DNA from 2 places in the Thalassospira indica genome. Region 1 is predicted to be linked to the other one. Evidence: riboswitches for the same ligand, from Rfam matches in the RefSeq annotation. Region 1 holds a riboswitch; the other holds the start of a gene.

Region 1 (3,415 bases):
CGTTCCAAGAACAAGTGCGCCCAGTGCGGTCGCGGTGATCATGGATTTAAGGCGTGACATGGATGAACCTCCGTAAGATGCGCCAAATAAATAGTATGAGGATTTAAATCACTGCCAAACTGGCAGGTGTGTTCTGTCTTATTGAGCCGGTTTAAGGCTGTCGGGTTGCCATGGCAGGGCCGCGCGCAGGATGCGATCGACAATGAAATATTGCGTGATCGAAAACGCGCACAGGATCAGCAGACAGGCAAAAACCATATCGATCTGAACCCGCGCATTGGCATGCAGCATCAGATATCCCAACCCGTGACTGGACCCGACCCACTCACCAATCACCGCCCCGATCGGCGCGACAGCGGTGGCAACCCGAAAGCCCGATGCAAAGGCGGGCAGGGCGGCGGGCAATCGGATATGGGTCAAAAGCCGCCAACGACTTGCCCCCATGGTACGCGCTAGATCAAGCCAGCCGGTTTCCGTCCGTGACAGGCCATCGAAAAAGGCGACGGTAACCGGGAAGAAAATGATCAGGGCCGCCATGGCGATCTTCGATGCCAGCCCAAAGCCCAGCCACAACACCAGAAGTGGCGCCAATGCAAAGAACGGAATGGCCTGCGAAACCAACAAAATCGGCATCAACCAGAAACGCACCGGCGAAAACAGCGCCATCGGAATGGCGGCCAGCGTACCAAGGGCGGCACCGGCAAACAGCCCGATCACGGTTTCGGCAATGGTGTATTTCGCATGATCCAGCAGGACGGCATGACGTGCGATCAGCGTGTGCCAAACATCGGCTGGTGGTGGCAGCATGTATTTCGGCGCACCGGTCACAATCACCAACAATTGCCAAGTGGCAATCAGCGCAATGATAATAATCAGCGGCCGCGCAAGGATCAGCCAGCGTTGCTCCGACAGTGCTTTTTTATTTGTATGAGGATTGTTTTGCATGCTCATGCCGCGCCCTCCGACCGCTCGGCACCGAGTTGGCCGAGCAGTTCGGCCTGCTGTGCCAGGATCTCGGGATCGGCAATGTTGCGCGGGCTTTGGCCCTTGGGCGTGATGGCGTCTTGCAAGCGTGCCGGGCTGCCTGTCAGGACATGAACCCGATCGCCAAGGCGCAATGCCTCAAGCGGGTCGTGGGTCACAAGCAACACCGTCTTGCCCCGCAGCACCCGTGCGGCCAGTTCCTGCAAACGCAGACGATTGAGCGGATCAAGCGCCGAGAACGGCTCGTCCATCAAAACGACCGGGCGATCTTCCATCAATGTGCGGGCAAGGGCTGCGCGCTGTTTCATGCCACCAGACAGTTCAGCCGGGCGCAGGTTTGCCGCATCACGCAATCCGACTTCGGTCAGTAAATGTGAGGCTTTCTCATAATCGGGTTTTTCGTGGCGTAAAACAGCACCGAGTACGACATTTTCAAGAACACTGCGCCATGGCAAGAGCAGGTCCTGCTGTGCCATATAGGCAACTCGACCCGTAAGCGCGATATTGTCCGAACAGGTGATGGTCCCGCTAACATCGCCTTCGACGAGGCCTGAGAAATAGCGCAAAAGCGTGCTTTTGCCGACACCACTTGGACCGAGCAGGCAGGTAAAGCTGCCCGCCTGCAAGGTCAGGTCTAGATCATGGAAAATATCGACGCTGTTGAAAGCCACGCGGGCCGCACGGAGCGCAATATCAAATCTGGTTGGATTGTTTTGCGCCATGTCGGGCGCGTGTTCTGTGCAGCGCATACGATCCTTCCTACGCCGGTCTTAACCGGTTCAGGTTCAAAGGGTCGTTCGGCAACACCAAACCTCTCAGCCGATTTACGATCGGCCCCCCCGGAGATCAGGCGACTATGCGCAGACAAATCGCTGCCGTCAAGTTTTGTAACAGTTCTTGGACTTGATCCTGATCACAGCTTACCAGTGCGCATCATGACGATGCAGCTTTCCTGCCGGATGATCCCAGTGATGTGGTGTTCCTGCGATACTGACCGGAAAGGCGATGCGTCGGGCCGGGCCCCAGTCTGTGACTTCTGCATGCGGGGCAATATCAGCATCTGTTTCCGCGGCGATCATGCCAATGCAGTCAGGCGCATGGCAGGCTGGATCGCGCATCTTTTTGAACAGCGCAAAAGTGGCAAGATCATTCGGCCACGCGCCAGCGTGTCCTGATACGATCCAAATTGGGCAGCATAATAAGTTACATCGGACCCTTGCGTCATCTGTACGGGGTCGAAGCCTCAACCACCTGCTTGATCCAGCCCGCGATCTTGTCAAACGTGCCGGGCGCATAGGCATACCGGCCAAGGGCAACATAAAGCATCTGGCGGGATGTCGGCATCTCGCTACTGAGCTGGTAGTTGAACAGATTGCTTCTAAGCAGCCCGTGCGTGGCATCAGGGATGACAACCACCTCATTTTCAGGATGTCGCCCGATCAGGATATCGCGATAGATGTCCGCATCGGATTTTGCATCCACATTCAGATCATCATGCCCCCACATGGCAAGTGTCGGTGTTTCAAGCTGCGCCAGGTCTGCTTTTGCGTCAGATGCAATATTGCGTTTTACGAATGCGTACCGGTCTGACGCCATCGGTGACGGATCACTGGTTTTTGCAAGGTAGGTTGCGTAACTTGCGTCGGGCGCAAAGATCACGGTGTCCCGGACGTGGTTGCGTTCGATTTGACGTTCGATATCTTCTTGTGTTGCACCATCGGCCAACAGGCGTTGGCGTGTATAAAAATCGCCCTGGTTTTGCCAGTTCACCGCCCCGCCAATGATGACATTAAAGGCATTGTCCGGGATCATCCGCGACGCTTTGGGGATTACCCAGCCCGCCTGGGAAAAACCGATAAAGCCGATTTGTTGTCGGCTTCCGGGATGGGCCGTTTTGATTGCGTCATACGCCGCAACGGCTTCGTTTGCGCGGTCGTTCATGGATTGCGAAAGCCAGTTTCCCGTGCTTTTGCCGACGCCGGCCTTGTCCCAGCTGTAAATACCGATCCCGCTATCGAGCAGGGCATTGATCAGGGGTAAATAGCCATCGCCCGCAAAGTGGTCCTGCGGGCCATCGCCGTGAACAAGAAGGGCAATCGGGCCTGTATGCTGCGCATCTGGCAAGATCAGGCTGCCAGACAGAACAGCATCATCGTGTGAAAAGCTGATCTGTTCAGTCGGGCGGTTGCTGATATCAAAGTCAGACAATCCGATAAGCGCAAGACTTCCGGGAACAGCAACAAGCAGCACAAACAGAACAATCGCCACCCTGACAAGGCGGCGGTAACGAATGCGGCGGGGCGATGGCACGGCACAGCCTTTCAGGTTGGTGGCAGCAAGGACCATTTGGCAGTGTTTGCAGATTGCGAGAAGTCAGGGGGGCCGTCAATTGCCTTGCAACCGGTTATGTCGATGAAATCAGGTGTTTAGC
Region 2 (3,415 bases), 1.8 Mb from region 1:
GAACGGTTTGGGTCGTGGCGCAGGCGGGATGCCTATTCTTTGTAGAGTCCTACCATCTTCTGGCTTTCGTCGCCATTTGTCAGTGTGACATCGTAGTCCCCGCGTTCAAGCGACGAGATGTCAATTTTGCACGGGAACCGGACGCAATCGCGCCTGATGGCGATGGTGCCATCCGGGTGGCGCAGGGTCACTTCACCCCGGACCATTTCGGAATGGATGGTAACGCTGTCGGTGGTCGGTTTGGGTGCGACCTTGATTGCAGCCAGCCCGGCTGTCGTGATCGTCATAAGCCCAATCAGGGCAATGGCAACCGGCTTACTACGCAGAGATCTCAGCATGGCTTCCTCGCGCGGTTGTTCTTGGTTGATGCCTGCTAACTTGCGCTACGAAGCCGAAAAATTAACGGCGCAAATGGGGCATTTCCGTGCCGGTCATTGTTATTTGGGCGCAACAGCCATGCGTTTTGCGCCCCATAACAGCCCTGATCATTGCAAATCTGAACCGCGAAAGCCCAAGGTTACTGCGACAGATAAGCCCGCGCTGATTTAAGTTTTTTAGCGATATATGCGGTGGTCTGTTCGGGATCAGTCTGCCCACAAATCGCCGAGACAACGGCAATACCGTTCGCACCGCTTTCAAGAACCGGCAGGGCGTGTTCACCCTTAAGCCCGCCAATCGCAACCGATGGCAGGCCGACCATCCGCACCAGTTTTTCAAGCCCGTCAAATCCGATTGCCGGTTTATGGTCGGGCTTGGTCGCGGTGGCAAATATCGGGCCGATGCCGACATAATCGACAATCGTGTGGTCCACCTTTTGCGCGACATCTTCGCTTTCAATCGACAGGCCGATGATTTTGTCCGGGCCAAGGCGGTCGCGGGCAATTTGCGATGGCAGATCATCCTGACCGACATGCAGGCCATGTGCGCCAATGGCAATGGCGGCATCAATGTCGTCATTCACGATCAGTGGTATGTTGGTGCCTTCCATCGCCTTCATCAATTCCCGACCAACGCGAATGAGGCCCTCGGTCCCGGCCTTTTTATCGCGCAGCTGAATGAGGGTGGCACCGCCTGCAATCGCGGCCATCGTGGTTTCCACCATCGAATGGTCGCGACACAGATCGGTATCAAGCACGAGATAAAGCGATAGATCAAACGACTTCATTGAACATTGACCCGAAGGTTCTTGGCATAAGTCGCGCCATCAAGGCGATGCAGGCCATCGATAAAGGCGGTCATGAAGGATGCTGGGCCGTTTGCCGTTTTGGCGGCGATTTCACCCGCCACGGCAAAATTGCCAAGGGCGGCAATGGTGGCTTCAAACGCCCGATCGGGTGCAACCGCAAGATAGGCGCCAACAAGTGCGGTCAGCGAACAGCCTGTGGCGGTGATTTTCGGCATCAGGTCCGATCCACCGGCAATGCGCACGGATCGTTTGCCATCAGTGACAAAATCAACCTCACCCGTAACCGCAACAATGGCACCTTGTGCGATGGCAAGGCCGCGTGCGGCTTCTTCGGCCTGCTCAACCGGATCGCCGCTATCGACACCCTGACCGGCACTTTGACCGCCGCCAAGTGCAATGATTTCCGATGCGTTGCCGCGAATGACGCTGGGTTTGAGTTTCAAAAGCTCTGCCACGGCATCGCGGCGATACCCGGTGGCAAAATGCGCCACTGGATCAAGTACCCAGGGCTTGCCAGCTTTATTGGCCGCCTTGGCCGCGGCAATCATGCCTTCAACCCAGTTGGGCGAAAGAGTGCCGATATTGACCGTGAGAGCCCCGGCAATCGCGGCAAATTCACCGGATTCTTCAGGCGTGTGAACCATCGCGGGTGAGGCGCCAGCGGCCAGTAAAACATTGGCGGCGTAGTTCATCGCAACATAATTGGTGATGCACTGAATCAACGGATTGGTGGCACGCATGCGTTCAAAAAGCTCAGTCGCGGTCTGGGAAATTTCGGTCGTCATGTCGAGGCTCCACTGCAGAAACTTTGCGTATGGAGACCCAGTTCGAAGTCGGAAAGATGGAAAACGTCGTAATCCGCGTTCGCACCGTCCCTACGCCAGTATGAACTGGATCAGGTTCAAAGGGTCACTGCGCGGCAGTTTCTCAGCCCCCTTGTCGGGGCTCCCCTTGGTGAGTGCTCAACATGGGTTTTAAACCGTCTTCTGTCAATTCATCCGATCGGCATGATTGGGCAAAAGAAAAACGGCGGAATAGTATATGCCATCCCGCCGTTTCGAAGACTTTTTTTTGATAGGTTACTTGCGACGTTCCATCGCGGCCTTGAGTGCGGCGGCCATTGCACCGCCATCGCCGCCAGCGTTACCAGGGGCATTGCCACGGCTTTGGCCGCTCTGATGGCGCGGGCCTGATGAATGCTGCGGACGGTTGCCGCGCGGTGCATCGCCGCGATTGTCGGCGCGTTTTTCACGCGTGCCTTCGTAATCCGGTGCAGATTTCATCGAAAGCCCGATACGTTTACGCGGCGCGTCGACTTCCATAACAGTGACCGACACGATCTGGCCTGCCTTGACCACCTGGCGGGGATCTTCGACAAACTTGTCGGCCAGCTGCGAGATATGGACAAGGCCATCCTGATGCACGCCGATATCAACGAACGCGCCGAAATTGGTGACGTTGGTGACGGTACCTTCAAGCTTCATGCCGGTACGCAGATCCTTGATCTCGTTGACACCTTCGGTGAATTTGGCGGTCTTGAATTCCGGGCGCGGGTCACGGCCGGGCTTATCAAGCTCGGCGATGATGTCGCGGATGGTCGGGACACCAAATGTGTCATCGGCAAAATCTTCGGGGCGGAGTGTCTTGATAAAGGCCGAATCGCCGATCAGTTCTGCCAACGGCTTGGCGGCCTTGGCGCTGATCTTTTCGACCAGCGGATAGGCTTCCGGGTGCACAGCCGATGCATCAAGCGGATTGTTGGCGCCGCGAATACGCAAGAAGCCCGCGCACTGCTCGAACGCCTTTGGTCCAAGACGCTCGACCTTTTTAAGATCCGCACGCGACTGGAACGCCCCATTGGAGTCGCGATAACCAACGATATTGCGCGCCAGCGTTTCGGTCAGGCCAGCCACACGGGTCAGAAGCGGGATGGAGGCGGTGTTAAGGTCAACCCCGACACCGTTCACGCAATCCTCAACCACGGCATCAAGCGACCGGGCCAGTTTGGTTTCCGATACGTCATGCTGATACTGGCCGACACCGATGGATTTCGGTTCAATCTTCACCAGTTCTGCCAGCGGGTCTTGCAGGCGGCGTGCGATGGAGGCTGCACCACGAAGCGAAACATCAAGGTCGGGGAATTCTTCGGCTGCGAACTGCGATGCGGAATAAACCGAAGCACCGGCTTCGTTGACGATGACCTTGGTGGCCTTAAGCGCCGGGAAGCGT

The links. A riboswitch is a leader RNA that binds a small molecule or an ion and turns the genes downstream of it on or off. The one in region 1 is predicted to bind thiamine pyrophosphate.
Region 2: another riboswitch for thiamine pyrophosphate. It lies ahead of thiM (hydroxyethylthiazole kinase); the one in region 1 lies ahead of DY252_RS10945 (ABC transporter ATP-binding protein).

What each region holds. Positions count from the first base shown of each region.
Region 1 covers NZ_CP031555.1:2,317,142-2,320,556, forward strand. Annotated here, with positions in the region: gene DY252_RS10935 (ABC transporter substrate-binding protein) at 1-60, opposite strand, end outside; gene DY252_RS10940 (ABC transporter permease) at 139-951, opposite strand; gene DY252_RS10945 (ABC transporter ATP-binding protein) at 948-1,733, opposite strand; TPP riboswitch at 1,724-1,835, opposite strand; gene DY252_RS10950 (hypothetical protein) at 1,905-2,102, opposite strand; gene DY252_RS10960 (alpha/beta hydrolase family protein) at 2,206-3,330, opposite strand.
Region 2 covers NZ_CP031555.1:489,167-492,581, forward strand. Annotated here, with positions in the region: gene DY252_RS02345 (hypothetical protein) at 33-338, opposite strand; gene thiE (thiamine phosphate synthase) at 518-1,165, opposite strand; gene thiM (hydroxyethylthiazole kinase) at 1,162-1,971, opposite strand; TPP riboswitch at 2,042-2,148, opposite strand; gene DY252_RS02360 (Tex family protein) at 2,266-3,415, opposite strand, start outside.